4 regions of the Lysinibacillus sp. FSL W7-1291 genome follow, and region 4 is predicted to be linked to each of the others. Evidence: riboswitches for the same ligand, from Rfam matches in the RefSeq annotation. Region 4 holds a riboswitch; each other region holds the start of a gene.
What was found. A riboswitch is a leader RNA that binds a small molecule or an ion and turns the genes downstream of it on or off. The one in region 4 is predicted to bind cobalamin.
Positions count from the first base shown of each region.

Region 1: linked by a shared signal. The riboswitch ahead of NST76_RS20295 (hypothetical protein) and the one ahead of NST76_RS13185 (energy-coupling factor ABC transporter permease) in region 4 are both predicted to bind cobalamin.
Region 2: linked by a shared signal. The riboswitch ahead of NST76_RS10450 (hypothetical protein) and the one ahead of NST76_RS13185 (energy-coupling factor ABC transporter permease) in region 4 are both predicted to bind cobalamin.
Region 3: linked by a shared signal. The riboswitch ahead of NST76_RS10465 (ABC transporter substrate-binding protein) and the one ahead of NST76_RS13185 (energy-coupling factor ABC transporter permease) in region 4 are both predicted to bind cobalamin.

Region 1 covers NZ_CP151994.1:4,176,203-4,184,423, reverse strand. The annotation lists gene ytvI (sporulation integral membrane protein YtvI) at 1-826, opposite strand, end outside; gene NST76_RS20305 (hypothetical protein) at 917-1,465, shown strand; gene NST76_RS20300 (glutathione peroxidase) at 1,550-2,095, shown strand; cobalamin riboswitch at 2,195-2,395, shown strand; gene NST76_RS20295 (hypothetical protein) at 2,548-3,105, shown strand; gene NST76_RS20290 (ABC transporter substrate-binding protein) at 3,089-4,039, shown strand; gene NST76_RS20285 (tyrosine-protein phosphatase) at 4,182-4,949, shown strand; gene NST76_RS20280 (MATE family efflux transporter) at 5,100-6,455, shown strand; gene NST76_RS20275 (putative RNA methyltransferase) at 6,458-7,291, shown strand; gene NST76_RS20270 (1-acyl-sn-glycerol-3-phosphate acyltransferase) at 7,371-7,973, shown strand; gene NST76_RS20265 (low molecular weight protein-tyrosine-phosphatase) at 8,032-8,221, shown strand, end outside.
Region 2 covers NZ_CP151994.1:2,125,832-2,134,052, reverse strand. The annotation lists gene NST76_RS10460 (translation factor GTPase family protein) at 1-282, shown strand, start outside; gene NST76_RS10455 (hypothetical protein) at 359-664, shown strand; gene NST76_RS10450 (hypothetical protein) at 702-1,424, opposite strand; cobalamin riboswitch at 1,652-1,836, opposite strand; gene NST76_RS10445 (GNAT family N-acetyltransferase) at 2,158-2,511, opposite strand; gene NST76_RS10440 (8-oxo-dGTP diphosphatase) at 2,838-3,311, opposite strand; gene tnpA (IS200/IS605 family transposase) at 3,619-4,092, opposite strand; gene NST76_RS10430 (PH domain-containing protein) at 4,264-4,644, opposite strand; gene NST76_RS10425 (methyl-accepting chemotaxis protein) at 5,247-6,491, opposite strand; gene aspA (aspartate ammonia-lyase) at 6,666-8,084, opposite strand.
Region 3 covers NZ_CP151994.1:2,134,453-2,142,673, forward strand. The annotation lists gene NST76_RS10460 (translation factor GTPase family protein) at 1-1,256, opposite strand, end outside; cobalamin riboswitch at 1,439-1,626, shown strand; gene NST76_RS10465 (ABC transporter substrate-binding protein) at 1,789-2,781, shown strand; gene NST76_RS10470 (precorrin-3B methylase) at 2,832-3,509, shown strand; gene NST76_RS10475 (S9 family peptidase) at 3,581-5,569, shown strand; gene NST76_RS10480 (class I SAM-dependent rRNA methyltransferase) at 5,667-6,863, opposite strand; gene NST76_RS10485 (alpha/beta hydrolase) at 6,926-7,843, opposite strand; gene NST76_RS10490 (dihydrofolate reductase) at 8,005-8,221, shown strand, end outside.
Region 4 covers NZ_CP151994.1:2,718,977-2,727,197, forward strand. The annotation lists gene cobK (precorrin-6A reductase) at 1-373, opposite strand, end outside; gene NST76_RS13170 (sirohydrochlorin chelatase) at 370-1,269, opposite strand; gene cobJ (precorrin-3B C(17)-methyltransferase) at 1,284-2,951, opposite strand; gene NST76_RS13180 ((2Fe-2S) ferredoxin domain-containing protein) at 2,956-3,327, opposite strand; cobalamin riboswitch at 3,474-3,656, opposite strand; cobalamin riboswitch at 3,914-4,099, shown strand; gene NST76_RS13185 (energy-coupling factor ABC transporter permease) at 4,242-4,988, shown strand; gene NST76_RS13190 (energy-coupling factor ABC transporter substrate-binding protein) at 4,992-5,264, shown strand; gene cbiQ (cobalt ECF transporter T component CbiQ) at 5,271-6,044, shown strand; gene NST76_RS13200 (ATP-binding cassette domain-containing protein) at 6,041-6,877, shown strand; gene NST76_RS13205 (S8 family peptidase) at 7,251-8,221, shown strand, end outside.

The DNA of each region.
Region 1 (8,221 bases), 1.5 Mb from region 4:
CTGTGTTTCCCATTAATAGATGGTATAGTCCCCATGGGGCTAATATAATAATGGACCCTAGGAAAGGAACGATATCTATTAACCAAATAATAATGGTCATCGTAACTGCATATTTCGGTTGGATTAATAGTAATCCAATAAGTGTGACGCCACCTATGATAAAGCTTACAAATAAGTGTGCCTTCATATAACCGAATGTTGCATCTTTTAAACGATTTAAGATGATTTTTATTTTCTTTGCTGTGTTAGGCTTTAAATATTTATAAGTGATTTCCTTTAATTTGGGCAAATCAAGCATAAATAGGAATAAAGCAATCATATAAACGAGAAGACTGATAAATAGGCTTGGAATCTCTGAAAAGAATGCTGAAACTTTGTTATAATTAAAGAAGCTTAAAAAGGATTCTTCAACTTTCTTTATGAAATCCATAGTGGTTTTTTGAAGCGAAGCACTTACTTCAGGTGGAAAGTCCTCTGTGTATTTAGAAATATTTTCTTGCATATGAAGCCACATATCTGATAGCTTGGAAATATAATAGGGAGCTTGCTTTGACAATATAATTATTTGCGACATAATTTGTGTAATGGATATATAGCAAATAATAGAGATAACAATAACACTCACTATGTATATAAAAGCAACTACAATTTTCCTTGACATTTTCCATCGCCTTTTAAAGAACATAACAATGGGTTCTAAGAAAAATGCACTGACACCAGCAAGTATTATAGGCATGGATACAGGGATTACAAAATAGGCAGCTACAAGTAGAGAAAGAATCACAATCAATCGGAAAATCATTTTCCTAGCATTAAATTTATTCATAAACTCACCTTCTTTGAGAAAAAAATTAAGTTAAGTGTACCATAAATCAAATTTTATTACGTTCTGAAACAATAAAGGTAGGGATAAATTATGGAGAAAGAGATTTTGCAACTTTTTAATAATCTAACAGAGCATGACCGCGATATTGAATCTTACGAGGAACTAATAAAAATTCTGCAGGAACCCGTAGATTGGACATATGCAGTCTGGGAACAGCTTGTACAAGCACTTACATACAAAGATGGTCATGCACGTGCACGTGCTGCACAAATTTTATGCGCCTTAGCCGCAAAAAGTGACCCAGAAGAAAGGGTATTGGAGGATTTTTTAAAGATTTGGGCTGTGACTTATGATGAACGATCCGTTACAGCTCGAAATGCATTACAAGCTATTTGGAAAATTGGGCTAGCAGGTCAAGTACAAAGTGACTTAGTGGTGTCTTATTTAGCAAAGAGATTTCAAACTTGTTTAGATGAGAAGCATCCGACTCACATTCGCCATGATATTATTGTATCTTTTAAAAAGCTATATGACGAGACAAGTGACATAAAGTTATTAGACATTGCCCATCGTTTAATTAATGAAGAGCAGGACGTTAAATCTAAACAGAAGTATAAGTCAGCCATCCGTTCAACGTAACGAGATGGTGTTTTTTGTGCAAATTATTTGGTAAATTATTGAATAGTCAACTATAATAAATGAAAAAATAAAAGGGGTTAAGACATGAGCATTTATAATTATTTAGTACGAAAACCTAATGGTGAAATTTTATCCATGGAAACATATCGTGGAAAAACGATGCTAATTGTCAATACGGCGAATCAATGCCGATTTACATATCAATTTGATGACTTACAAAAAATGTATGATAAATATGGGAAAGATAATTTTGTCGTTCTAGGATTTCCTTGCGATCAATTTGGTCATCAAAATCCTGAAGATGGCGAGGAGACTACGCATCTTTGTAAAGTGAATTATGGCGTTACCTTCCCAATTTTTGAGCTTGTACAAGTAAATGGAGAGACTACCCACCCATTATTCAATTATTTAAAACATGAAGTGGATTTTCGAGAGTTTGGCAAGGCGAGCATGCAGGAAAAAATGCTTGCTGAGGCAATTGTTCAACTTGCCCCTAACTTTTTAGATGGTCGTAATATTCGCTGGAACTTTACAAAGTTTTTAGTAGATGCTAACGGCAAGACCGTTGCACGCTTTGAACCAACAGATTCACAACTTGATATTGAACAGGCAATTGAAACTATACTATAAAACAGTTTTGTTTATCTTATTCTTTAGAAATGGTGACGATCCATTCAAAGCACAGCTATTTTTTCCTATTAATATATGATAAACTGCTTTACAAGTGAATTATTCTTGCAGAATAAAGGTGCTAACAAGCATAATCGGGAATTCGGTGAAAAACCGAAGCTGTTTCCGCAACTGTAAGTACAGCTAGTATAAAGGTTTACCACTGTCTTAACAGAGATGGGAAGGTACTTTATCACACATTCGTTTTTTATGTAATGAACTGTACAAGCCAGGAGACCGACCTTTGTTTGAACGTATAAAAACTTCTCGGAAGCTAGGAGGATATACGGCAAATACATAGGCTATGTCATGTTAATTTGGCCATTATTATGTTATTTTCGTCGTTCCTTTGCGTAAAGGAGCGGCGTTTTTTTATGCAAGAATTTTCATAATGAAAAGTGGGGGGATCGCAAGTGAAAAAAGATGCACGTTATTCTTGTTATCCATTTATGCGTGAAAAAGCTTCGACGGTTGATTTTGAGATTCGAACAGACAGTCTGACTACGCATTTGGGAGTTGCTTTAGCTGCAGTTAAGAAAGAGGATGTACAAGCTGTTGTAGAAGATTTAATGATTATTTTACCTATGGCCTACCATGTCAATGGCTCGGTTCGTGGAAAACTAGCTGTAACAGAAGAGGATCTTGCTTGGTTAAGTGAGCGCTATGATTTTTATGTTCGTCATGTGAAGGAAGAGATACAAAACTTTGTCTTACCTCAAGGTACAGAGGCTGCCGCTGCTCTACATCTTTGCCGTAGTGAAGCAAAAAAATCATATCGTACATTACACAAAGTATCGGAAGAACGAGAGGTTCCAGCTATTCTTTTTGATTATTTAGGCCTATTAGCCAATGTGTGCTTCGTTATGGCTGTCTTTATGAATCAACAAGCAGGGATAGCTGAAATATCATTTATTAGTAAATCATATCCGATGAAAAAGAAAAAGGAGAATAATAATGAAGAAATTATTTAATGTTCAATGGCTAACAGTACTCTTCCTTGCAATGATTTTAGCAGGTTGTGGTACTTCAGTAGATACTAAAAATAAAGACGCTTCACAGGATACACAACAAACAGAGCAAACAAACTACAAAGTGACAGATGATCGCGGTGTAGAAATAGAGTTTAAAGAAGTACCAAAAACAGTTGTATCATTGCAACCAAGTAATACAGAAATTTTATTTGCTCTAGGTGTTGGTGATAAAATCGTAGGAGCAACTGAGTATGATACTTACCCAGAGGAAGCACAGAAAATTGAACGGGTTTCTGATTCTGTGAATTTTAACAGTGAACGAATCATAGCGTTGAAGCCAGATGTTGTTATAGCTTATACGATTGGTGATAAGGAAGCAATGAAACCACTTGAAGATGCTGGAATCAAAGTGTTTGTTATTCAATCAGCAGCTACATTCGATGATGTTTATGGTGACATCGAACAGATCGCAGCTGTAATGGGTGTTGCAGATAAAGGAAATGAAGTAAACGAAGAGATTAAAGCGAAATTAGCTGACGTTAAAGCAAAGGTGAAGGAAGTAAAAGCACCGAAAAATGTTTATTTAGAAATTAGTCCTAAGCCCGATATTTATACAGCAGGCTCTGGTACTTTCCAGCAAGAAATACTAGATGCAGCCAATGTTAAGAATGTTTTTTCTGACTTGAGCAGCTGGGCACAAGTTTCTGAGGAAGATGTCATAGTGAAAAACCCAGATGTTATTTTAACGACAGTAAACTACACAGAGGATCCAATAGGTGAAATACTTGCACGTGATGGATGGAATACAGTGACAGCAGTTCAAAATAAAGCAGTACAGACTCTTGATACAGATATCTCTAATCGACCTGGCCCACGTATTGGGGAAGCCGTAGAACTAGTAGCAAAGGCTGTCTATCCAGAGTTATTTAAATAAGAAACCATTCAAGGCTAGCTGTATACTGACAGCTAGCCATTTTTATGTGGGTTGTTATTTCCTAGTGTGAAAATTGGAATTAATTGAGTTAGTTCTATAAAATAAAAGTAAGAGTGCTCGATAATTTTAGGAGGTGTAGTAATTGGAACAGTTAGAGACAAAGATAATTCCATTTGAGGCAGTTTATAATTTTCGAGATATGGGGGGATATAGGACAAGGGATGGGCGCATTGTCAAGAACGGTTTATTTTACCGCTCAGCGGCTCTTGGGAAAATGACGTTGGCGGATAAAGAGCTATTTGAAACATTAGGGATTAAAACCATTTTTGATTATCGTGATAATAATGAGGCACACCATAATCCTAACCCTATGTTCTCACACGCTCAATATATTCAAATACCAGCGAAGGGCAATCATACATTTGAAATGCCTACAAATGCTGGTGGTAGAGATTTTTATAAAGCAGTAAGCCCCGAAATGTTCCGAGATTTTTATGCACAGATGCCGTTTAATAATCCTTCTTTTAAAGAGTTAATGAAAACCATACAAAATCCTGACAATTTGGGTCTTGTCCACCATTGTGCAGTTGGTAAGGATCGCACAGGTATAGGGGGAGCTCTTATTTTGCTAGCCTTAGATGTACCTGAGGAGACGATTATGGAAGACTATTTAAACACGAATATCCATTTACGTCCAATGGTAGACAGAATGGCACAGGCTATTCAACATCAATATAATGAGCAAGAATTACAGCAATTCTATGCATTAATGTCTGCTCGAGAAGACTATTTACAAGCAGCATTGGATGCTATGGATTACCATTATGGCTCAAAGACTAAGTTTTTAGAGCAGGAGTTTGGCCTAACTATTGCTAGACGAGAGCAATTGCAAGCTTATTGCTTAACATAACAATGACCCCTTTCACATATCTGTGTGAGAGGGATTTTTTATGTGGAAGCGCTGTCTTCCTATAAACCTCTTTACAGTCTGAAAATTTATGATAAGATACAATAGATTTTTAAGAAAAATATAGGAGAAGTGAAAGTATTGGCAGAGACAATGAAAGAGACAAATAAGTTAAGTCTATTCCATTTAACATGGCCTATTTTCTTAGAAGTATTTCTATTTATGTTAATGGGATTAGCCGATACTTTTATGCTCAGTGCTTTATCAGATAATGCTGTATCCGGAGTAGGTGCAGCCAATCAATATATCCATATTGCGATCTTGATTCTTGAAGTGGTAGGGAATGGTGCATCCATTGTCGTTTCACAGTATTTAGGTTCAAGACGTTTTTTTGAAGCAGCGAAAATATCGGCTTTAGCTGTCACAATGAATTTGGTTGTTGGACTGTTAATGAGTATTCTATTTTTCTTCTTTGCAAAACATTTAATGACTATGATGAACTTGCAGGGAGAAGTACTTCACTATGCACAAAGTTATTTAGTTATCATCGGGAGTTTTATTTTTCTACAGGCTATTATTAATGCACTTGCTGCAATAATTCGTGTACATGGTTGGACGAAGCAAACGATGTATGTATCACTTGGCATGAATATCTTGCATGTTGTGCTAAACTATGGTCTGATTTTTGGGAATTTAGGTTTACCAGAGCTTGGTGTAAAAGGAGCGGCTATTTCTTCGGTCATTAGTCGAGGATTAGCTGTACTAGTGTTTTTCTGGTTGCTCTATCAAGTGATGGAAGTACGCGTGAAGCTACACTATTATTTTGATTATTCTAAGGAATATGTAAGGAAAATATTAAACATTGGTTTACCTTCTGCCTTTGAACAGGTACTTTATCAGTTTTGTCAGATTGTCTTTTTATATTATGCGACATATTTAGGAGCAGAAACACTGGCAGCACGACAATATGCTATGAATATTTCGATGTTTACGTATTTATTTGCGATTGCCATTGGTACAGGAACAGCTATTATTATCGGACGTCATGTGGGGGCAGGGAAGAAGGATGAGGCATACCATCAACTATGGATAAGTGTCCGTGCGGCATTTGTTTTTACGATTATTATGGTTGCAGTCGTTACGATTTTCCGCAAACCACTCATGCATGTTTTTACCGATAATCCAGATGTCATTACTATTGGAGCATCCGTGTTAGCCCTCAGTATTTTGCTAGAGACTGGCCGTACAATGAATATCGTTGTCATTAACTCTTTACGTGCTTCTGGAGATGCCAGATTTCCTGTGAAGATTGGTTTTCTATCGATGGTTTGTATGAGTCTTCCGCTTGGTTATTTATTTGTATTTATATTGGATTGGGGCTTGGTTGGAATATGGCTAGCTATTTCAGCAGATGAATGGGTACGTGCAATTATCGTATACTTTAGATGGAAAAGCCGTAAATGGGAGCGATTTGCCCTCGTTTCACTGAATGAACAGAAGGAGGCATAGAAATGGGAGCATTATCTAAACGTGCGATAGCGGCAGCATTAATGGAGCAATCTATCACACTTTTTGCTTGTCCTGTATGTCAGCAATCGATGCATGTCTATGAGCAGGGAAGATTGGTTTGTCCTGCTAACCATTCTTTTGATATAGCTAAGCAGGGCTATGTCAACATGCTGACACATAGCGCTGCTTCTAAATATAGCAAAAGTCTTTTTGAATCTCGTAAGGCAGTGATTGATAGTGGGATTTATGATGCTGTAGAAGAAAAAATTAGTAAGCTTATAGCCTCTGCAAAAACAGTGCTTGATACTGGCTGTGGAGAAGGATCACATTTAGCTCGTATTATGACAGACATAGACAATGGCATCGGTGTTGGTATCGATATAGCAAAAGAGGGCATATTGGCAGCAACACGTCATTATCCACAACAAATTTGGTGTGTAGGTGATTTAGCCAAAAGTCCATTTGCGCAAGAAAGCTTTGATGCAATATTAAATATTTTATCGCCCGCAAATTATGAGGAATTTAAGCGTCTTCTTGCCCCAGATGGCTGTCTTGTAAAGGTTGTACCACAAAGCGGCTATTTACAGGAACTGCGTGCCCAATTATATGCAGATTCGAGCAAGGAAACATACTCTAATGAACAAATTGTTGCCCGTTTTAAAGATAGCTTTAGTGAAGTTATAGTAGAACGTGTAACCTATACTTTACCGCTTGCAGAAGAGCTTGTGCCGGCGTTATTAGAGATGACACCGATGGGCTGGCATAAAAAAGAGGAAACGGCCATTGTATTAAATGAAATTACGATTGATGTAGATCTATTAGTAGGGAAAGTTTAAGAGGGCCACCTGCAATTGCAGTATACTGGTCTTTTCGATTACAATGGGAATAACTATTGAATAAGGTAGGAATGTAACAGTGTATAAATTAGCAGCTAATGTTGTCAAAGTAATATTAAAATTAATGGGTTCAAAGGCTCGTGTATATGGAGAAGAAAACTTGCCAAAAGATGGTGGGTATATTATAGCTTGTACACATACAGGCTACGTTGATATTTTAAACCTTGGTGTAGCCATGTACCCTCGTGAAATTCACTTTATGGCGAAGAAGCAATTATTTGAAATGAAAGGGCTTGGCTGGCTTATTGAGCGTTTAAATGCCTTTCCGGTGGATCGTGATAATCCTGGACCAAGCGTGATTAAAATTCCTTCACAGTTATTGAAAGAAGGTAAAATTGTAGGGATTTTTCCCTCTGGTACTCGTAGCTCAGAAGGAACGGATTTGAAGCAAGGAGCGATTACGATTGCACAGCTAGCAAAGGCGCAAATTGTTCCAGCTGCATATGTTGGCGCGCGTAATGCTGGCGATGTAATGAAGCGTGGCAAAGGCTACTTAATCTATGGTGAGCCATTTTATGTAACAGGGAAAGGGAAAGAAGGTCGTGAGCAATTTACACAACATCTTGAACATGAGCTAATTTCTTTAACGGAAGAATTACAAAAACGTATTGCAGTCAAATAAAGAGAAGCGGCACTCAGAGTCACATAGATTTTGAGTGCTTTGTTGTAGGAGGAGAAACATGATTCGAGTACTTTTCGTTTGCTTAGGTAATATTTGTCGCTCTCCCATGGCAGAAGCCGTCATGCGAGAGTTAGTAGAAAAAGAGCATTTAGGAGATAAAATTGAAGTGGATTCTGCTGCCACAAGTTCATGGCATATTGGTGAACCTCCACATCAAGGTACATTGGATAAGCTTAGAGAAAATGGTA
Region 2 (8,221 bases), 590 kb from region 4:
CCCATCTTATCCGAAACAGATGTTGTGCTAACGGGACGAGCGCCCGTCGCCACCCTAATGAGCTATAGCACAACCTTTGCGGCCTATACCAATGGTAAGGGCGCACTCACACTCCAATTTGATGGCTATGATGTATGCCATAATGCAGAGGAAATTATTTCGCACATGGGCTACGATAAAAATGCCGACCCAGAATACAGCTCCTCCAGCATCTTTTGTGCGAAGGGCAAAGGATATTCTGTTCCTTGGCACGAAGCACAAGCAGCCATGCATTGTCTGTAAGTAGGTGATCCTGCCCGCGCGAAGCCGTTTGCTTGCGCGGGTGTTTACTTGCTTTGAGCGAGAATATTTACCCTGTTTGCGCGAGTATTCCTTGCTGGAGCGAGAGTATTTCATCTCCTTCCGCGAGTATTCCCCGCTCGAACGAGAGTATTTCATCTCCTTCCGCGAGTATTCGCTGCTCGAACGAGAGTATTTCATCTCCTTTCGCGAGTATTCCCTGCTCGAACGAGAGTATTTCATCTCCTTCCGCGAGTATTCGCTGCTTGAGCGAGAGTATTTCATCTGCTTCCGCGAGTATTCGCTGCTCGAACGAGAGTATTTCATCTGCTTCCGCGAGTATTCCCTGCTCGAACGAGAGTATTTACCCCCTCCCTTCAAATAAATAAAAACAAGCCCTCCGTTTGATGGAGGGCTTGAGTTTATAATGCACCTACTGCTTTCTTTGTAGGACTGTGCACAAGGTATGCAGGCTCGACAATCACGTAGTCATGCGTGTTTGTGAAATCAACTAGCACTTTACCAGGATAACTTTTTAAAATTTGCAGTTGATCAATTAATTGCAGCAATAGCTCGTGACCGTTGCCGCGTGGATGCCAGTTGAAATGGTAATCATTTAATGCCTGAACCGCTTCAATAAATTGGGCATATTCCTGCTGCACAAAGGCTATTAACTTATCATGTTGAGGCGCTAAATCGTGGATATATGTTTCATAAAAACGCATCACAATCGAGCATAATACATCATTGACACGCGCTGCACTTAAAACAGGCTTTGGCTCCAGTGACAGGCGGTCAAGGTTGGGCTTGGCACGTGTGGAATCAATGCGTGTAATTAAATGGTATGACTCCCCGTTAACCTCATAGACAATCGGGTTAGTCGGCATATACATCATAAAGCTATTGGTCTTCGTTTTCAGTTGATCGGTTACCGCTGCCTTCGCGAAAAGATGCCCGTCCACATCCCCATTTTGTATCCAAATAATTTCTTTATTATATAAAATTTGGTCAAAGAAGCGATCATTGCGGATCAGCTTCGTTGCTAATAATTGGTCAATCAATGATTCGACCGCCATTCTTGTTTTCGCTTTCTTGGCAACTTCTGTGCGTGGCTGCTTACAAATGTTCATATCTAAAGAAGTCATACATGCATCCCCTTTGCGTACATAATGTCAAAACAAAAAGGACTTCCTACCATTTTTGAGGAAATCCTTCGCTTATCTTCGTTCATCACCTAATGCCAAACAAACCCTAAGTATGTGTAAATGAGCCCGATTGCGAACCCCTTCATTTACTTTGGGCGTTTGACGTACCGTGACGAACAGAGCATTCTGTTTTGTCAACATGCCACCTCCTATTCCTCGTAGGTTACTGGTGTGTACTCGTAACAGGCAGGTATCCTGACTCATGGTCATTGCCACTTTTCTCCTTCCCATCATTTGACAGTGGTTGCTGAAAAGTCGCTCACATTTACAGTTGCGGGACAGTGTCGGATTCGCACCGACTTCCCTTTTAAGCAAATTGCACGCAATTTACACCTATTACTACACGCTATTCAGTTGGTAAGGAAATTTGCGAAAATTCTCTATTCCTTAGCTAATCATTGTAAAGTATTGTATGTCCAAAGTCAATTTATGCTAAAAAATACTAATTATTTCAAAATAATTCCATGTAAAATGGATGCATAGAATACTAGGTTTTCCTCATGTCACACTGAGCATCACTTTAATTGCTTTCTGTAAAATGATAATAAAGTTATTTCTAATCAAAAAATACAAAAATTATATTATAAGAAGGCTCTTTAAAGTTGTTTAAATCTTGTTCAACTAGCCCCGTTATTTCAACAACTTCTTGAAATCAATTCTTGTGTAGGTTTTATTATAGGTAAGAGATAGGTTCGTAACCGTGTTTGCTAATTAACTTTATCATGTTGGAATTTTCTATCGGGTCAACACTCACAAATATTTCAGAATGTCCTAAACTCTTTGCAATATTTTCTCTATACCTCATTAAGTCTGAACCTATACCATTACCACGATAATCCTCTTTTACATATAGGTCACTTAATTTAGGAAGCAAAGTACCTTTTAATTTAAGAACTCCAAAACCTAATATAAGTGCGTCTTGTTCAGCAATTACCAAATATAATTCCTTTTTTGCAAATTGCTTTAAATAATTCGTGAATAGATCTTTATTATTTCTACTATCATAAACCCGATAAGTCGTTTTCATTCGCTAATCTGATTATGTAGTTCATGGTTACTGCCACTTCCCTATTCTTTAATAAATCACTATTATAAAATTTCTTCTTCAACAATATGCACCGTTCGTTAAATAAACAAAAGGACGGTCAAGCACCTTTTATTTTAGAATTTTCTCTAGCTATTCTTAATCCCTCTCTACCATTTAGATATTGAAAGTTAAACTATTTAACAAAGTGGGTAAATTTAAGCCCCATTATTTATTCTTCACATATATATGTATTGAACTGACCTCGATGTTATTGAAAAGCGACTGCTCTATTGAACGATTGCCCCCTGTCAGTCCAATAACAAGTTTTAGGTGTGACGTATAGTAACTTTCCCTTCTTTATTTTCTTCGTGGTTCCATTCAACTTGAATCTCAAATGTTCCATCTTGAAAAAATAAAGGAAATCTTCTCCGTATCGATGGCTGCATAGGAAGTTTATATGCGTTCTCTATATCTACCCAAACCGCTTTCCCCTCTGGAGCATCTTTCAAGAGTTCACCCTCGAAATCCTTTGTTATGTAATTAAATATCATATATCTATCTTTTGCGACTGGATTAACATATTCATAAAGCCCTTTATAAATAAGGTTTCTAACTTCTAACCCCGTTTCTTCTTTTACTTCTCTGATAGCACTTTCTACAATACTTTCAGGAAATTCAACTTTACCACCCGGTGGAATAAAACCTTTGAAATGGTCGTGCTGTCTATCCAGAAGTAAAACCTTCTCTTCACTTTGAATCATACACACCGTCCATATTTTATAATTAATAGAATTACTCATAATTCACTCCATCTTTTTTAAATAAATATTACCATATATGTGTCCTTCTTAGTTAAACAACTTCATTATCTCTTAACACCTTCTCTACATTATGTGCCTGTTTCGTAATCGGAACTGGAATCCCTTACACCCTTCACAAGGTAATTTCCTCATCTATATCATCCTTTCTTTGCACAATCAGAACCACCAGTATAACTGGTGGTTTGCTCTGCGCGTGAAACGCTGGGGTACTGGCCCATGTCTAAAGACATTTCGAATGGTCTGCCAACCGCACTCCGTTTTCACACAAACCGCTAAAGCGGCTTACTTATTTTTTCTTTCTCTTGATTTCTTCTCCTGTGAATGGATCAATGAATTCTTTCATCGTCATTTGATCTTGCAGGATATCTTCTTGTAATTGATTTTTTATATACCCTTGTATCTTTTTCTTATTTCGGCCGACTGTGTCCACATAGTATCCTCGACACCAGAATTGACGATTACCGTATTTATACTTTAAATTCGCATGTCGGTCGAAAATCATTAGACTACTCTTCCCTTTTAAATAACCCATGAACGCAGATACACTCAATTTCGGTGGAATACTTACCAACATATGAATGTGGTCAGGACAGGCTGTTGCCTCTATGATTTCTACATCTTTTCTTTCACATAATTGGCGCAATATTCTTCCAACATCTGCTTTAATTTGACCATAAATAATCTGCCTTCTATACTTTGGCGCAAAAACGATATGATACTTACAATTCCACGTTGTATGTGCTAAACTTTTATTATCCATTTATGGTGGCTCCTTTCGTACGAAGTCGGTTGACTAGACCTGACTTTATTGTACGTTTGGAGTTTTTTTATTGTCCATAGCTAAAAGCTTTGGAACCCCCTGCATAGCAGGGGGTTTTCAAAGCACACAACAAAAAAGCCTCGCATAAATGCGGGCTTTTAGTACCATACATTACGTCCCCAAAACATACTGCGCTAAAACACTTTGCACTTTGTAAATATTCGTCGCCTTGTTGAAGTTTTTTTGAATCGGTAACGAACTGCCTGACACCCATATTTTGAGCTCTGCATCTAAATCAAATGTCCCGGCTGTTTCTACTGAAAAATGAACGATATTTTTATAGGGGATGGAATGATATTCGGTTTTCTTGCCAGTCACCCCTTGCTTATCGATAAGGATTAATCGTTTATTCGTAAAAATAAACGTGTCTCTTATAATTTTATAGGCATTTTTGATTGTTTCGTTTGGAATCAATAAATCACGGACCTCCTCCTGTAATTTTTCTAAATTCACCTCGCTCGCATTGCCGATTAATCCATCAAATAAGCCCATCTCCTGGCCCCTTTCATTGTCATTTATTTAATGTATTACAAAGAAGATAGCGCTACGACAGGAAATAATGGTTTTATTGAGTCTATAAAGGCGAAGCATTGCACGTAATCATAGGCTCTCTACTAGCATTTGTTTAGGCTGTGATGAAGAGAGGAAGCTGATTAAGGTTAGCATCTCTTTTGGTAAGGTAAATAGCGATTTTTTTAAAGAGGATGGGAATGAAGAATCACTCAAATTATTCCAAGAAGCGATGGCAACAGCTGCCAAAATGAAGGTGTTGTCAATATGGTGTAAATAGAGGATACGGCTAGAAACAAATATGGCTATCACCTTTGGTAAGGTGAAAAAGGACAAATCAGTAGCTGAATGTAGGTTAAGGTTACGCATACAATCTACGTGATCTCTAAGGATTTCACTAAGAAATTAATTACGTTGGTCCGCCAATAAAAAACACTTCCCATTCTAATGACAGGAAGTGCATTTCAAATTACTTATCTATCGCCTGAAACCACCTTTGTGCATAGCTATCTGTGGAGGCAAAATCATCTTGTTCTTAGATAACTATTCAGGGCTAAAAAACCTTGAAAATATGTTTTTCTTGCTTAAACCTGAAATTGATTTGTTAGCTTTTGTAAATTATCAGCTTGTACGCTTAAATCCTGTGTCACATGATTGACAGCTTGCATTGAGGCTGTTTGTTCATCCATTGAATGTAAAACAGCCTCTGTATAATGCGATAGCTTACCCATACCATTAGCAATCGTTGTCACAGTGGAAGCTACTTCATTGGCACTGCTAGAAAGCTGTTCAGCTGTTGTTGAAATATCCTCAAGCTGGCTCGTCATTTGACTAACATGCTGTGAAATCGTGCCAAAGGATTTTGTTGCTTCATCAATGACATAGACACCCTGCTGAACATTTTTTAAATCCTCCTCCACTGAGGATGCTACCTGTTTCGTGTCAGTTTCAATGCCCACTACTAAGTCCACGATTTGTGCAGCAGAATGCTTGGATTGCTCTGCTAATTGACGCACTTCCTCTGCCACAACTGCAAAGCCTTTCCCATGTTCTCCAGCTCGAGCTGCTTCAATGGCGGCATTCAATGCCAATAAATTCGTTTGGTCCGTAATAGCTGTAATCATCTCAGTCATCGATTTAATATCTGTCATTTTATTGGATAATTGCTGCATGAGTCCGCTCGTTTTTTCGGTTGAAGAAGAAATAAATTTCATTTGTTCCTTCGCCACATGTAAAATATTCGCTCCATTTCCTGCAATCTCATTGGCATCTTTTGCATGATCAAACACATCCTGAGTGGCTTCCGTAATTCGTCCGATTCCATCGACAGTTTCTTGCATAGCATTAGCACTATCATTGGCAGATTGTGCCGCTTGCTTCAAGCCCTCTGACGTTTTCTCCATTTGTTGATCGACTTCTTCCACAGCTACCGTAATTTCATTCGTACTTGCGGATAATTCTTCGATGCTTGCTGATAAATCTGTAGAGCTGTGCGCAATTTTTTGTGTCATTGTGCGTAATTGTTCCTGCATCTCTAAAAAGGATTGCGCTAGCTGAGAAATCTCACTCTTGTCACGAACCTCGATGACAACTGTATCTAATTGGCCTGCCGTAATACCCTGTGCAGCCTCTGTTAATTGTTTGATAGGCTGTATCACTTTGTAATGAACATATACGGTGTAAGCTAATGTAATGGCTATTCCTACGATGGTTAATACAGTCGAAAGCCATTCTAATGTCGTTACATTGGCTAAATCAATAAAGAGAATAATAATCATTAAGACATTTAAAACTGCAAAGCCAAGTAAACTCTTTTTTCGTAAACTCATTCCAAATTCCCCCAACTAAAATATGTCTTCCATACCATTATTATAGTTGAAAAATCCTAAAAATCATAAGGATACGCTCTCTTTTATAAGAACAAAGACACAAGCCTATTGATGATTGCATAAAAAAAGACTATAGACAGCTCGTAAAGCATGTCTACAGTCTTGATGTTGGAATTATTTTAAATTCATGATACTAGAGCCAGCAATACCTGGGTGTGTCATTTCATATGGATCTAATATTAAGTCTAATTGTTCGTTTGTTAAGACACCTTCTTCAATGCAAAGCTCACGAATAGAACGACCTGTTAGAATTGCTTCACGCGCAAGACGTGCTGCTACTTCATAGCCAATATGTGGGTTGACAGCCGTTAGTACCCCTACACTTTTCTCTACGTATTCTTTCATGCGTTCTTCATTTGCTTCGATGTCTTTTAAGCAATTTTCCGTAAACGCACGGAAAACATTATTCATAATGCTAATGGACTGAATTAAGTTAAACACTAAAACAGGCTCCATTACGTTTAATTCTAATTGTCCAGCTTCAGATGCTAGTGAAATCGTATGGTCATTACCAATCACTTGGAAGGCAACTTGGTTCAGTACCTCTGGCATAACTGGGTTGACTTTACCTGGCATAATCGAAGATCCTGGTTGACGAGCTGGTAAAAGGATTTCTCCTAAGCCTGCACGAGGACCTGAAGCCATTAAACGTAAGTCATTAGCGATTTTAGACATATTAATCATACAGATTTTTAAAGCGCCTGATACTTCTGTATAAGCATCTGTATTTTGTGTTGCATCCACTAAATGTGTCGCACCTTTTAATGGTAAACCAGAAATTTCAGCAAGATGCTCATCAACGGATTTAATGTAATCTGGGAAGGCATTTAAACCTGTTCCAACAGCCGTTGCACCCATGTTCACGTCATATAAATTTGGACGTGTTTGACGAATGCGTACGATATCACGGTTAATCACGCGGCAATAAGCTTCAAACTCTTGTCCTAAGCGAATTGGCACGGCATCCTGTAAATGCGTACGACCCATTTTAATGACATGTGCAAATTGCTCTGCTTTTTGATGGAAAACCGATTGCATATAATCCATCGTTACTAATAATTCATCTATTAAATTTAAAACAGCGATATGAATAGCTGTTGGGAACGCATCATTTGTTGATTGGGACATATTAACATGACTGTTTGGGCTTACTGTGTGATAGTCACCTTTTTCTTTCCCTAAGATTTCTAGGGCACGGTTGGCGATGACTTCATTAGCATTCATATTGATGGATGTACCTGCTCCACCTTGGATTGGGTCTACAAGAAATTCTGCATCCCATTTGCCATCAATTACTTCTTGTGCTGCTTCGACAATTGCCTCACCAATTTCTTTTGATAATAGGTGTACTTCCATATTACTTAAAGCCGCTGCTTTCTTCACAATCCCCATCGCTTTAATAAGTGAAGAGTGAATTGTGTAGCCTGTAATTGGGAAGTTTTCCGTTGCACGTAATGTTTGAATTCCGTAATAAGCCTCTGCTGGTAATACGCGCTCACCTAAAAAATCTTTTTCTATACGTTGTGTTGACATCATTGTCGTCTCCTTTTATGTAATACTCACACTTGATAGTAGCTAATAAAAGTCGTATTGTAAACAGTCATTTTTCTGTAAACGAAAAAAATCCTTCAAAAAAGCAAAGAAATCGCTAAAAACCGAGCGCATTTCCT
Region 3 (8,221 bases), 580 kb from region 4:
TGACCATAGCCTGTCACCGTCGTCACAATGGTTTCCATATATAAAATTTGGGGCTCGCCAAAGGAGACCGTTAATGAAAAACGCTTCATTAACACTTCTATCAGTACCTCCAACTGAATAACGCCCATAATGTGCACATGGATTTCCTGGAACTTTTCCTGCCAAACCACACGTAAGGAAGGCTCTTCTGCTTCTAGTAAACGGAAAATTTGTAACACTTCCTTGATATGCTGATGGCCCTCATATTGAACCTTTGCCTGTAGCGTTGGGACAAGCTCATAGGGCTGTGACAGCATAGTAGTGCCGATGCGGTCTCCAATATTGGCCTGACTAAGTCCTTTAACAGCAAAAATCTCTCCCGCTTCAACCTTTTGGACGGTATCAAAGCGACTGCCATTATAGAGGCGAATTTCAGTCACTTTTTCTGTCACTTCTTCAAACGAAAATTCATCCCGAACATGTAAAACGCCCTTGATAGCCTTCATAAATGTTAAACGCTGGTGGCCGTCATGACGAATTTTAAAAACCTCCCCCTCAAACGGTGCATTCACTTCAAAATGGGTGTCTGTTAATAGAGGGAGCTGGGCAAGCAATTCCTTGATGCCCTCATCCTTTAGGGCAGACCCTGTAAAGCAGAGGAAGGCACATTCCTTTTGAATCATGGTCTGTAGCTGAGTAAGACATTGCTCATGCTCCAATGACTCATTCAAAAAGGCATCGAGCAGCTCTTCATTACGCTCAGCCAACCATTCCATGATGCTGCTTGAAACATAATCAGTACGAAGCGGTTCATCGACGAACAGCACCTGCTGGGAACAATCCTTGCGGAGCTGTGTCATAACGGCCTCCACATTGGCTCCTTCGCGATCAATTTTATTGATAAAGAAGAATGTTGGGACATGGTATTTGCGTAAAAGCTGCCACACGGTTTCCGTATGACCCTGTACGCCCTCGACCGCACTAATGATAATAATGGCATAATCCATCACACGAATGGCGCGCTCCATCTCAGGGGAGAAGTCGACATGCCCTGGTGTATCAATCAACGTGTATGTATCGTCGCCTATGTTCATGCGACCTTGCTCGGCAAAAATGGTAATACCACGCTTGCGCTCTAGCTCATGATGATCGAGAAAGGTATCCTGATGATCCACTCGACCACGAGCTTGAATGCTTTGTGTATGAAAAAGTACTTGCTCAGAGAAGGTTGTTTTACCTGCATCCACATGCGCAAGTACACCAATTGTTTTGTACATAACATATCCTCGTTTCTATCTATAGCTATCTTTTCATTGTAACAGAATACTAGCCTATATATTTCTTGTAAAATAGTTCGTATTTTTGTCGAAATAGTGCTAATATAATGATGATTATATATTTAGCAACATACTACTGATTGAGCTACAAATTTTCTTCTGCTAGTCTATCAATAGTATTAACCATTATAGAACGTATTGGTGCAAATGGCATTTGTCATTTGCTTAAAAGGGAAATCGGTGCAATTCCGATGCTGTCCCGCAACTGTAAATGGGGAGTCTGTACAGCATGCCACTGTAGTTTAACTATGGGAAGGCGTATAGATGATGAACCTAAGCCAGGATACCTGCCAGTATGTGTTTTTTGACTAAGAACCACGAGGATGGGGATAGTGATAAAGGTAATGTACCGTTTTTTCACTATGCTACTCTCTTGGCGACAAGAGGGTTTTTTTATGCCCTTCCCACGAATCCTGGTAGCAAAGAAGTCTTTGATTTCTTTCTATAGATGAACAACAAAGGAGAAAAGGACATGAAGAAATGGAAAAGTTTATGGCTGGTGATGGTCATTGCCTTGGTCGCTGTTTTAGGGGCTTGTAATGCAAAGGACAAACCTGAATCAGCAACGCAAGATGAGAAGGTTGAGCCATCTGAGGCAGCAACGGAAGTAACCATTGACAATAATGAAACAACTCAAACATATAAGGAAGCACCTACAAAAGCGATTAGTTTAAATCAGCATGTGACAGAGATTATGCTAGCGCTAGGCTTAGAGGATTCCATGGTAGGCACAGCTTACTTAGATGATAAAATCTACGAGCCCCTACAAGAAGCATACGATAAAGTGCCTGTGCTTTCTGATCAATACCCAACGAAGGAGCAAGTAATTGATGCCGAGGCTGATTTCTTATATGCAGGCTGGAAGAGTGGCTTTGGTGAAAAGGGTGTTGGAACACCGGAAGAGCTTGAGGAGTTAGGCATTCATACGTATTTACATACGGCTTCCAATATGACAAAGCCAACACTAGAGGATATTTTCACTGATATTCGTAATATCGCAAAAATTTTCCGTATTGAGGATCGTGGAGAAGCCTTAATTGAGCAAATGACGCAAGATGTGGAGGCAATTCAAGCTAAATTACCAAAAGATAGTGAGAAATTACGTGTTCTCGTATTTGATAGCGGTGAAAAGGATGTCTTTACAGCTGGTCAAAACTTTATGAATGAACTAGTGTCAATCGCTGGTGGTCAAAATATTTTTGGTGATGTGGAATCAGGCTGGACAACCGTGTCGAAGGAAGATGCGGTAGACCGTAATCCCGAGGTAGTTGTCGTGATCGATTATGGTGAAACAACGGCCGAACAAAAGATTCAATTCTTAAAAAATGATCCAGCATTAAAGGAGATGGAAGCTGTTAAAAATGATCGCTTTGTCATCCTGCCACTGTCAGCTGCGTCTGAAGGCGTTCGTGCGGCAGAGGCTATTGAAATTTTAGCGAAGGGCTTCTATCCTGATAACTTTTAAAATTCCGAGCTAGCATTGTGCTAGCTCCTTTTTCATAAGGAGCGATATCAATGAATGCATTTCAGAAAAACGTACCAGATCAAACATTTGAAACACTTAATCGTCATGGCGAATTTACACGCTTAGCTGTCAGCCCGGGTATTATTAATAAGCATTATACGCCTGCACAATTTCAAAAAATAGCAGAGATTGCTGGCGAAAAGGGGGCGATTAAGTATTCGGCCTCCTATAGTATTTTAGTGTCCATTCCAACGAGTGCCGTGACAGAGGCTATGCAAGCCTTACGAGAAGTGGGTCTTTATGTTGCACCATCAGGACCCATCATCGCGATGAAGGCCTGTGATTTTTGTGATGGTGAAAAGATGGAGGCTGCTCCGATAACCGAACAGCTTTATCATGCTTTAGAGGGGATCGAGGTACCTGCAAGAGTACGTGTTAACATCAATGGCTGTGCGTCAGCCTGCTACAATGCAGTCTATGATGATATTGGACTCGTTTATCAGCAGGAGAGCTTTGATGTTTATTTAGGCGCTGTACCGATGGGGGCAAAGGCGCAGGCGGGCATGTTATTTGCGAAAAAGGTAGGTGTCGAGCACATTGAAGATTTTTTGCTACAAATGATGAACCTTTATAAGGAACATGCTCGTCCGAATGAACCCTTTTTTAAATTTTATCGCAGAACAAAATCAACCGAATATTGGGAATTAGTAAAAAAATCAATTAACTAGCAGGAATATTACTTAGGGTGTCGAAGTATTGTAGTAGAGTACAGAAAATGACAATACAAAGGAGCAAGAACATGACATCGAAACAAGGGATTCAACCAGAAGATCTTTACCACTTGAAATCAGTAGCCGATCCACAGCTCTCACCTGACGGGACTGAGGTAGTTTATGTTGAGACACGTGTTGATGAGAAGAAAAAAGATTATGTCTCGAATTTGTTTTACATAAACCTGAAGAACAAAACACCACAGCAATGGACATTTGGGGAGGATAGAATAAGTTCTCCTATATGGTCACCTGATGGTAGTCAAGTTGCGTTTTTATCCACTAGAACAGGCAAGTCGCAAATTTATGTTCTTTCAAAAGCAGGCGGAGAGGCAAAGCAGGTGACATATTGTAAAAATGGTGTGACATCACCTGTGTGGTCACCATGCGGCAAGAAAATGGCCTTTTCTATCAAGCTAGGTAAAGATGAAACGATTTTGGATAAGGTAACGGATGAAAAGAAAGAAGAAAAAGAACTAAAGCCTCTAGAAATAGACAAGATGAAACATAAATCGGATGCTGCAGGTTTTTTGGATATGGAGCAGTTTAGTCAAATTGCGATCGTCCATTTAGAATCGGGCGAGTTAGAGCAAGTGACGAAAGGAAACAATCATGTCCATCTTGGTACATGGTCACCTGATGGTCAATATATGACGTACTTAGCTGATGTAGCAGAGGATACAGATTTTTCATTTAAGAGCGATATCTATTTATTAGATGTAGAAACAAAGCAAGCGCGTCCGTTAACAGAGGGAACAGGTATGTATTACCAAACGTCATGGTCTCCAAACAGTCGCTTCATCTCTTTCATAGGTAGTGAAAGAGAATTTGAAAATGCTACACAAGCAAAGCTATGGCTCTATGATTTGCAACAAAATCTGCTGACATGTGTAACAAGTGAATTTGACGCCCCTATTGGGGATTTTGCAATCGGCGATTTTCTTCAAGGTGTGGTGTCACCACGTGTTCAATGGTTGAATGATAATCATAGCTTCTACTTCCAAGTAACAGATCACGGTAATGCTGCGATTTATTTCGGAAATATAGATGGTGAAATCTATCCAGCTATTCACGATGATCAATATGTCTATGGTTTTTCACTTGATGCACAACATGATCAAGCAGTCGTAGCCATTAGTACAACGACGAATCCTGGCGATTTATTTTTCGTCAACCTAAAAACGGGTGAAAAAGAACAGCTGACGTCCATCAATGAAGAATTTTTAAAGACGAGAGCATTAGCTGTTCCAGAAGCCATTGAATTTGAGGGAGCAGAGGGCTGGAAGGTAAATGGTTGGATCATGAAGCCAGTTGGTTATGAGGAAGGGAAAAAATATCCTCTAGTGCTTGAAATTCATGGCGGGCCACATGCGATGTATGCCAATACTTATTTTAATGAGTTCCAAATTCTAGCTGCACAAGGATTTGCGGTGCTATATACGAACCCACGTGGCAGTCATGGCTATGGTCAAACGTTTGTTGATGCAGTGCGTGGTGATTATGGTGGCAATGATTATGAGGATCTAATGGCGGCTGTGGACTATGTGCTGGAGCACTATGATTTTATTGATGCAGACCGTCTTGGAGTGACAGGTGGGAGCTATGGCGGCTTTATGACCAACTGGATTGTTGGCCAGACGAATCGCTTTAAAGCAGCTGTGACGCAGCGCTCTATTTCGAACTGGATTAGCTTTTACGGTGTCAGTGATATTGGGTATTACTTTACAGATTGGCAAATTCTTGCGGGACTTGACGATATCGAAAAGCTTTGGCATCATTCACCGCTGAAATATGTCAATAATATCGAAACACCATTGCTCATTTTACACGCTGAAAAAGACTATCGCTGTCCAATTGAGCAGGCGGAGCAATTATTTATCGCCTTAAAGCATCGTAAAAAAGAAACAAAATTCGTGCGCTTCCCTGAGTCCAATCATGAACTGTCAAGGAGCGGAAAACCAACTTTAAGAATCAATCGACTTGAATATATTCGCGATTGGTTTGTGAACTATCTATAAGTAGTATTCAGAGGTGACTTAAGAAATGAATTTCTTAGGTCACTTTTTTATATAAAAAGACAGAATCATAAAGAAATGATTCTGTCTTGAATTCCTGTTAGTCCATTTTTTGAATAAAGACGACCTTCAAATAATTAAATTCAGGGTATTCACGTGAAACACGGAAATCCTTTGGTAAACCGTATTCCTCTACAATTTTATAGCGTGTACGGGTTTCTTTAAATGCTTGGTCAATAAAGCCTTTGAACTTTTTCATCCCAAAGCTAGCATTATTTGTGGAAGCGACAATGATGCCATTTTTAGCGGTAATAGCAATGGCATCCTTCAGTAATTTAGGGTAGTCCTTTGCTGTTGAAAATGTCATTTGCCTCGTACGGGCAAAGCTAGGTGGGTCTAATACAACAAGATCAAATTGTAAGGCGTGACGCTGCGCATATTTAAAATAATGGAAAACGTCCATTACTTTAATATCCTGTGCTTCATAATCAATTTGATTCACACTGAATTGCTCAATGGTTTTGGCAAGACTGCGTTTAGCTACATCCACACTTGTTGTTTTCATGGCGCCTCCTAGAGCAGCTGCCACTGAAAATGCTCCTGTATAGGAGAATGTATTAAGCATGTTTGTATGGTTTGCATAACGCTCACGAATAGCCAAACGTACCTCGCGTTGATCTAGGAAAATCCCCGTCATCGCTCCGTCGTTTAAATGAACTGCGTATGTCATACCATTTTCCTTCACCATGATTGGAAATTCACCAGGCGTGCCCGTCACAAAATCATCCTGTTCAATATACTGCCCTTTGCTATCAAAGCGTTTTTTCTCATAAATAGCTTGGTAGTTCACCGTCTCAGCAAGCGCCTCATATACGACATCTTTCAAGGAGTAAATGCCCTCACTATACCAGCTCACCATGTAGTAGCCATTAAAAAAGTCAATCGTGAGACCGCCGATGCCATCTCCTTCACCATTAAATACACGAAAGGCTGTTGTGTTTTCATTGTTGAAAAATGCTGCACGATTGTCGATGGCTTTTTTGAATTTTTTCATGAAAAAAGTCTTATCGATGGTTTCGTTCACATCAGTTGTTAGCACCCAGCCAATCCCTTTATTTTGAATACCGTAGTATCCTGTACCAATAAAACGATTATGGTGATCCATGAGCTTGAGAAGCGTACCTTGCTCAGAAGGTAGGCGTCTTGCATCGACCGCATCCTTTGAAATAAGTGGATAGCCTTTTTTTAATTGCTCAGAATAGGGCAGTTGTATTTGTAATGTCATTGTTTGTGTCATCATGTCATCCTTTAAAAAACGTTTTGCTCTATTATCGCACTGTTTGAGCTGGATAGCCAAACTTATTTCAAGAATTCCACAATTTTTGCCACCGTTTCGTTTGTGGCATCTTCAAAATAATTCATTTTACTGAAATAACTATGAATTAGACCTGGCATTGTGACATGTTCTACTGCAACGCCACCAGCTTTTAGTTTTTCTGCATAGCTTAGTCCTTCATCATAGAGAACATCAGCCTCAGCAGCTATGATGATTGTTTTAGGCATGTTACGAACATTCTCTAGCTGAAGAGGGGACACGAGCGGGTTTGTAAAGTTTGCTTCATCTGTATAATGCTGAGAGAACCACTGCATGCCCTGTGCATCTAAGCCGTAGTTTTCACCAAAAAGCTGATAGGATTCCGTTGTAAAGTCGACATTTGTCACGGGATAGATTAGTGCTTGAGCTTGTAACGCTGGACCACCCAATGTAGTAGTTAAGTAAGCAACAACGGTAGCTAAATTTCCACCTGCACTGTCCCCAGCAACAGTTAAGCGATTGACATCTCCACCAAAGGCTTTGATATGCTCAGACACCCATACTAAGCTATCGTAGGCATCATATAAGGGAGTTGGGAAGGGGTATTCTGGTGCTAAACGATAGTCTACTGATACGACAATCGCCTGTGCTTGGTCTGCTAATAGCTGACAGCCTGCATCGACAGACTCTAAATTGCCGTAAACCCAGCCACCACCATGGTAATAAACAATGACAGGTAATGTTTTGTCAAGGACAGGCGTATAGAGACGAAGTGTAATGGCAGCTCCATCTCGCACCGTAATATTGTAATCTTTGATGGATGCTAGCTTTGGTCTGTGTGGTGATTGCCAAAGCGTAGCTGTGCGCATTGCTCTTGCTTCCTGTGGGGTAACTTGGTAATAAGGTATGCCCGTATGCTGGGCTTCAATATAATGAACAGCTTCTTTTCTTAAAGTAGTCATCTTCATCATTCCTTTATCGTGACGTTGGATATCTCTATTATAAACTATTCATATAATTTTACTAGGATTTAATTTTATAAAAAGAAAATTCATTCATAAATGAGGTGAAATACGCTCATTATGTTTATAATAAAAAAGATGAAAGTATTTGGAGGGACAGTATGATTTCTTTAATTGTGGCACATGATGACAACCATGTCATTGGTTATAACAACGGGATGCCTTGGCATTTACCAGGAGATTTGCAGTATTTTAAAGAGAAAACAATGGGTAAGCCGATGATAATGGGACGTAAAACATTCGAATCCATTGGTCGTCCACTTCCAGGGCGTCGCAACATTGTCATTACGCGCGATGAGAACTACCAAGCGGATGGTA
Region 4 (8,221 bases):
GCTTTTCTGCCGCTAATTGGGCTGCCTCCTCATAATCCTTCACTATTGTAATGAGAGGATGCGCATAGTGTTCATGGGCACGCTCATAGCGAATATAAGGAACTTGTGCCTGTTCGGCCGCTGCCATTGCATTTTTAGAAGCTTCCTCAGCAAATGGATGAGAGGCATCAACCACCATTTGATAGCCTTGCTCTGTTATGATGGCTGCCATTTCCTCAGCTGTCAGTCGACCTATTAAATGTGGTAGGCCAACGTCAGCAAGACTAGAGGCTGCCGAATCAGTCACGACGGTAGCTGTTACCGCATGTCCTGCGCTTTGCAGGGCAAGGGCTAGATCCCTTGCATCACTCGTCCCTGCTAACATGAAAATCATTTTACTGGCTCCTCTTCATGGTGGTGGTCATGGTCGTGATGGTGGTCGTGTCCATGATCGTGATCATGATGATGGTGATGATGGGCATGTCCATGAACTGCCGCATAGGCACGATAATTTTCTAAATCTTGCATGCCTGTAGATGTACCATTTATCGCTTGTTCAATACGCTCTAATAAAACATTTTGTAAACGTTCATGGTAGCCAAAATAATTGGCAATTTGAACAGTACAATCTGGATATTGTTCATTAAACTTCACACACATATCATTCATACGTTCCATTAAAATACCTGTGAATAAAAAGTATGGGAGCATGATGATTTTTTTCGCACCTAATTTAACACAGCGTTCAATACCTTCTTCAACACGTGGATCTGTTACGCCCATAAATGCACTTTCCACATATTTAACAGGTAATTTTTCCCATAAAAGTCGTGTAATTTTATAAAAATCACCATTTGCAGATGGATCACTGCCACCTCGTGCAATCAATAAAATGGCTGTATCTTGTTGCTCTTGTTCTGAATGAAAACCAATTTCCGCTAGACGATCTTGTAAAATCGTAAATATTTCATCATGAATGCCAATGGTTTGACCATAGGTAAATGTAATGTTCGGATAATGCTCACGCGCATGCTCGATCTCTGCTGGAATATGCAGCTTTGAATGGCCTGCATGAAGTAAAATAATCGGAATTACATGAACCTCTGTAGCCCCTTTCTTCACACAATTCGTAATGCCTTCTTCGATGTTCGGTGAAGCAAATTCTAGGAAACATGTTTCCACTAAAAATTGTGCATCAATACGCGGTGTCATTTGTTCAATAAATGTACGTACCTCATCATTTCCTGCTGCTAAACGGCTCCCATGGCCGACAAATAAAATAGCTTTCATCTCTTTTCTCCTCACTAGTCGCCGCACGGAGCTGGCTCTACTTTTATTTTGGAAGACATATCTTGATACGTAAAATGCAATATCTTTTTCACACGTTTAAAATATTTAAATAAACGTTCATTTGGGTGAGCATTTGCTTTATATTCTTCAATAATATCTGTAATTAGTGGAATCAGTTGTTCAGGCTCCAACCCTTCTACAACAGGCTGTGCTGCATGGGCCGTACGACCAACTGGCTTCGCCCCAATAAAGACATCAAATTTACTTTTGCGATAGACAATACCAATATCATCAAATACAGCCCTGTAACAGGCCATACCACAGCCGTTAAAACCGATATTTAATGTTTTCGGCAAAGACATTCCACCTAATTTTTGTTGTATTTCTTCTGCATAGGGAATCGAATCGGCCTTTTCACCATAGCAAAAATCACAAGCCTTCAAGGATAGCACATCACCAATCGGCGCTAATAAAAAGCCTACTTCCTGTAATTTCTCCGTAATACGTTCAGGGGCAGTCGTTGGGATTTTCAAATGGATTTGATGGTCTGGTGTATATTCCATCGTCCCCTCTTCCCCAACGACCTCTGCTAACGTCATCATTTGCTGAGGTGTGAAAAACTTATTCACCACTCCTGGGCTTACAGCTAATTCAAAAATGGATTCTATTTTTTGCTGTACAAGTTTCGGCGTTACTTTGACTGCACTTGTTCCTTTCACCATTGCGAGTGCCGCTGTAGCCATTTCAAGTGCTGTTTTTTTTGACTTTGGCGTAGCGGCTACACTGGGTTTATTAAAACGCCCTGCATTAGGATCTGCTGTAAAGTCTTGTCGTGCAGTCCCTGTCTCTTGGTTCATTGCCCAAGGTTCATTTTCTTCACGTAAACGTTGATGTGGACGTAAGGGTTGTTTTTCTTCACCCAATGTATATTTACGTTGATAGCCACGTGGTGTAATCATTTTATTGTCATAGAAAAATGTCGACGAATTACCAATAATGACTGTCGTCAGCATTCCAATGTCATGCTCCAGCATTTCGGCTAATGTTGTCATCGTCACTTCTTGACGATCGCGGTAAGCACTTTTCACAAGTCCTACTGGTGTGTCAGGCGAACGATATTCTAAGAGAATGCGCTGTGCTTCGACAATTTGTCTTGTTCGGCGACCGCTTTTTGGGTTGTATAAAGCGATTACAAAATCCGCCATAGCGGCTGCCTCGACGCGCTTGGCAATTAAATTCCATGGTGTTAGATGGTCACTTAAACTAATCGTACAGGCATCATGCATAATCGGGGCACCAAGTAAGCTAGCACATGAATTGATGGCAGAAATACCAGGGACAATTTCTACCTCAATCCCCGTTGCTTCTGTCCAGCCTAGCTCAATCAATACCTCATACACTAATCCCGCCATACCATAGACACCCGCATCACCACTTGAAATGACTGAGACAATGCTTCCAGCCTCTGCTTGGCGAACCGCTTCCTGCGCACGGGACACCTCTTCGGTCATTCCAGTACTGACAATCGACTTCGCACTGACTAAATCTTGAATCAACTCCACGTAGGTTTTGTAGCCTATGATCATATCACTTTGTTGTAATGCCTCTACCGCCCGTGTCGTAATATGCTTAAAGTCTCCAGGTCCAAAGCCCACTACGAAAATTTTTCCTTTTTGCGCCATGTTGTTACCCCTCTTTCACCTTTTCGATCCCTTTAATGGCTGTCGTTTGTGCTGTACGCTGTAATGTACCTTCACGAAGTGTAAAGACATGTTCTTTGTATAAGGATTCATGATGTAAATCTTGTACAAGTGTTCTAGCATGCTCTGTTGATGGTACACGATACCAATTCCCTTGCGGATAGGCGATGACCACACAAGCATCCTTGCATCGTCCATTACAGCGCGTTCTTGTTGTATGTATCTCTTGATCAAGTGCTTGCTGTTGTATTTCTTCTCGAATAGCTAGGGTAATTTCCTCCCCACCTTTGTTCATGCAGCTACTACCATTACAAATAAAGAGATGTGTTTTCATCCCCTCTAAATTCCATGTTGTCATCTTCTGTCTCCCCTCATTTGCTTTCTGGAAAAAGAAAAACCTTTACTCTAATTACGAAGAGTAAAGGTTTTGTAGAAGCCAAATAAAAACGAATAAAATAAAATGCAGGTACTCGCTCTTGCTTCAACTTCTCCCTCCGAAAAGTTTGCATGCACAATCAAATAAGCAGGTTTCCTGACTTAAGCTTCATTTTACTATCGCACCTTCCCAAGTTTGCACCAGTGGCTTTGCGATTTCATCAGCTATTACAGTAGCGGGGGCTGTATTGGATTTTCACCAATTTCCCTATTATCTCGAGTTATTCGAGCACTTATCGACGTTTTATATGAAATTTATTATCTTCTTTATAGAATAGAAAACTGTCTCTATCATATCTCATTATTTTAAAATTTCAATATTTCTATAAAAATTTATGACAATTTTATCAATTTTGTGTGTAGACCAGGTATAAAAATTATAATATCTCCTTATTTATGACAATTCAGTAGTTATCAGAATCTTCTCTATTGACCTTCAATTGAAAATATTTTTAAAAAAAGTATAGCATATTTATGGAAAATCATGTTACACTTTGTCGTGAAATCTCACAACTTAATGTTTTTTCGGTGTAAAATACTTATCATTTTGCTTAAAAGGGAAGCCGGTTTGAGTCCGGCGCGGTCCCGCCACTGTATTAGGGAGCTTTATAGAACATGTCACTGTCCAACGGATGGGAAGACCTATAAAGTGTTGAACTAGAGCCAGGAGACCTGCCGAAAAATATGTGATCGTTTCAGCCTACGAGGATAGGTGTGCGGCTTAGCAGATGAGAATGTTATTTGCTTTTTTAGCTATGCACTTTTCCAACAACGGAGAAGTGCTTTTTTATTTACGCACGCTACATTCTAAAAATCTATTAGTAAGGAGGAAAGCTTTTGAAATTTTCATGGTGGAAACTTAGTTATTTTTTATTGGCCTTTTTACTCGTGCCAAAACGTGCCTTTGCTATGCATATCATGGAAGGTTTTTTACCAATCGAATGGGCTATTTTTTGGTGGGTCATCTCTATCCCATTTATTATTCTAGGATTGCGCTCCATTCGCAAAACAATTGAAGAAAACCCTGAAACCAAAATGCTTTTAGGTCTTTCAGGAGCCTTTGCTTTTGTGCTGTCGGCGTTAAAAATCCCTTCGGTTACAGGTAGTTGCTCCCACCCAACTGGTGTTGGACTTGGAACGGTTTTATTCGGACCTCTAGCTATGAGTGTCATCGGAACGATTGTTTTATTATTCCAATCTTTATTATTAGCACATGGTGGGATTACCACTTTAGGAGCGAACGCCTTCTCTATGGCGATTGTAGGCCCATTTATTGCTTACTTTGTCTTTAAAGGGGCTCAAAAAATAGGGTTGTCATTTTCACTAGCTGTTTTTTTTGCTGCGATGCTTGGTGACTTAGGTACATATGTTGTGACTTCTGTACAGTTAGCATTAGCCTTCCCTTCAGAGGTTGGCGGCTTTATGGCATCGTTTACAAAGTTCGCAGGTATTTTTGCCTTAACTCAAATTCCGTTAGCGGTGAGTGAAGGAATTTTAACGGTCATTGTGATGAATTTCTTGAAAAAGTACAATGTCAGCGAATTAAAAATGTTGCGTGTTTTCTCAACAAAGGAGGCACATTAGTAGATGAAACGAAATTTATTACTATTAGCGATTGTTGTGCTGTTAGCTATCATCCCATTGTTTATACAAAAAGGTGCAGAATTTGGTGGTGCTGATGGAGAGGCAGAAGCAGCCATTGGCGAAATCAATGCAGAATATGAACCGTGGTTTGAAAGCTTATGGGAGCCACCAAGTGGTGAAATTGAAAGCTTATTATTCGTGCTACAGGCAGCTATTGGAGCTGGTTTTATTGGCTACTTCATCGGCTATATGCGCGGCAAGCATAAAGAAGGTTAACCCGTTATGTTACTCATTGATAAGTATGCGTATCTTAATAAGCTAGCGTCCGTTCATCCGCTAGAAAAAATGATATTTTCAATTGGTCTACTTCTCGTAACGCTCATCATGAGAGATGAACGACTTTCACTCATTACATTTTTTGTAATGAGTACTTTTATCATTTTAGGTGCAAAAATTCCGCTTACCTACTATGTTAAGTTATTATTGCTACCTGGATTTTTCTTACTAACAAGTCTTGTATCCATCTTGCTGTCAATCACACCAGCAACTCATGTATTACCTGCCCATCTGTGGTCTTTTACGTGGATGAATTGGACAATTTTCATCGGAAAAGCAAGTGCCCTGTCCGCCCAACAATTGTTCTTTATTGTCCTTGGCAGTAGTAGTTGTTTATACTTTTTAATTTTGACCACATCCGTACAAGGGATTTGCTATGTGCTCCGACAATGGCGGCTGCCCTCTTTATTGGTTGAGCTTATTGAACTAACCTATCGTTTTATTTTTATATTTTTAGAAAGCATGTACAGAATACATCTTGCCCAGCAAGCGCGTCTTGGCTATCATTCTCCAATGCAATGGCTACGCTCCGTATCCATGCTTATTGTGGCGCTATTTGCTGAAATGTTTCAGCGTAGTCGTGAGCTTAATAATGCCATGCAGTCACGGGGTGGCGAAGCCGTCTACTGGCAAGAGATGGGCTCCTATAGCAAGAAAAATTGGCTAGGCATAGCGACACTGTTCCTATTCCTCATTGTATATGGAGGGTACTTCTCATGACAGCATTCTATTTTGAACTAAACCGCTTGTCCTATGCCTATGCAGATGGTACGAAGGCATTGTCAGACATTACTTTACACATTCCAAAAGGAAAAAAAATTGCCATCCTTGGTCATAATGGCGCTGGAAAATCAACATTGTTTCAGCATCTTAATGGTATTTTACAACCGTCAGCTGGGACGATTGTTTTTGATGGCAACGAGCTTCAATATAGTCGAAAAGCTTTAAAGGCACTTCGCCAGCAAGTTGGCATTGTTTTTCAAGATGCGGATCATCAACTTTTTTCAGGTACTGTCAAGCAAGATATCGCATTTGGACCACTAAATCTTGGCTGGTCTACCGAAAAAATCGAAGAAAAAATAGCATGGGCTGTTGCGCAAACGGAAATAGGCGATTTACTCGAAAAACCTATTCACTTTCTAAGCGTAGGTCAGAAAAAGCGTGTGGCGATGGCAGGTGTTTTAGCGATGGAGCCCTCTGTCCTCTTATTAGATGAGCCAACAGCAGGCCTTGACAATTATTATGCTACCCAAGTTCTACAGTACCTAGGTAAATTAGAAGACGGCGAAAGAACCATTTTACTTGCTACCCATGACATTCCCCTTGCTTATGAATGGGCGGATCAAATCATTGTCATGGAGGCAGGGAATATCATTTATAACGGAGACCCGATCGAGTTGTTTTATGAAGAAGAATTGCTGCAACGTGCACATCTCGAACGTCCATGGGTTTTTGATATGTTCATGACATTACAAAAAAAGAAGCTATTGCAGGAAAACATTACACCCCCCCGCTCCAAGTATGAATTACAACAATTAATAGAACAATTGTAGACAAAAGTCATCGAGAAATTCTCTCTCGATGGCTTTATCATTTTTTATTTTCTTTCATATTCAAAAATTAGTAAACTACTACGAAATCAAAAGATTCGATTTATGTTAGCGATACTTCAAATTCGTTGCGATGTCTTTGATGGTTTGGCATGCCAAAAACATATTGGATAAACGTAAAAGAACGAAGCGTGCAATACTTGGAAGTCCATCAGCTGAATAGAGGCTTTCTACTAATTTAGTTGTAAAACAAAAAACTTTAGACAATTCGAAGGAAAAAATAGTGAAAAATTTTCCTCCTTTACGAAACTTTTCTAATCTTTATCCGTATTAATAGAGTCGAGACTTAATTTATAACACCAAGGAGAGATAACAATTGAAAAGTTTGTTTAAAAAATCAGTCGCTATTGTAGCATCCGCTACACTAATGGTTCCAGCTGCTTCTGCCTTTGCTGAAGTACCTCAGCATAAAGCCAAGAATGTACTGGCAAGTAGTATGAAACAAACAGAGCAGAATGAAGAAAAATGGATGAGTAAGGATAAAATTGTTATCAAGCATTCAGGACTTGATAAAAATGTACATAAAAACATTGGCTCCAAAGTCATCCGCTCCATTCCTTCATTAGGCTATGATGTGGTACAACTGAATAAAGGCGTATCAATAGAAAAAGCAGTTGCTTACTATCTAAAGCAAGATGGCATTACAAGTGTATCTCCTAGCTATGTGTATCGCTCTTTTCAAACAGAAGTCGATCCAAAGAAACAAGAGATGTATCATTTAAACCTACTGCAAATGGATGAGGCACTAGAATTAGCGGGTGAGCATGATGTGACAGTCGCTGTCATTGATTCTGGTGTAGATTTTAAACACCCCGATCTAAAATCTCAAGTACTCCCACCCTATAATGCAGCAGCACCAGCGAATACTACTTATCCAGGTGATCACGGAACACATGTAGCTGGTATTATCGCCGCAGCTAAAGATAATGGCATAGGCGGACACGGTGTGAATCCGAAAGCGAAGCTACTACCCATTGACGTATTTAATGGCAAAGAAGGTGCAAATGATTTCATTATTGCACAAGGCATTTTGTATGCTATTGAACAGGGTGTTGACGTCATTAATATGAGTCTAGGAGGCTACGGGGAATCTCCACTGATGAAAGAAGCTGTTCAGAAAGCCGTTGACAGTGGTATTACAATTGTGGCAGCCGCGGGCAATGAATCAACAGATGAATACTCCTTCCCTGCTTCTTATGAGGGTGTTATTAGTGTAGGTTCAACGAATGAGCGCAACAAACTATCAAGCTATTCAAATTACGGACCGTCCGTTGATGTTGTTGCACC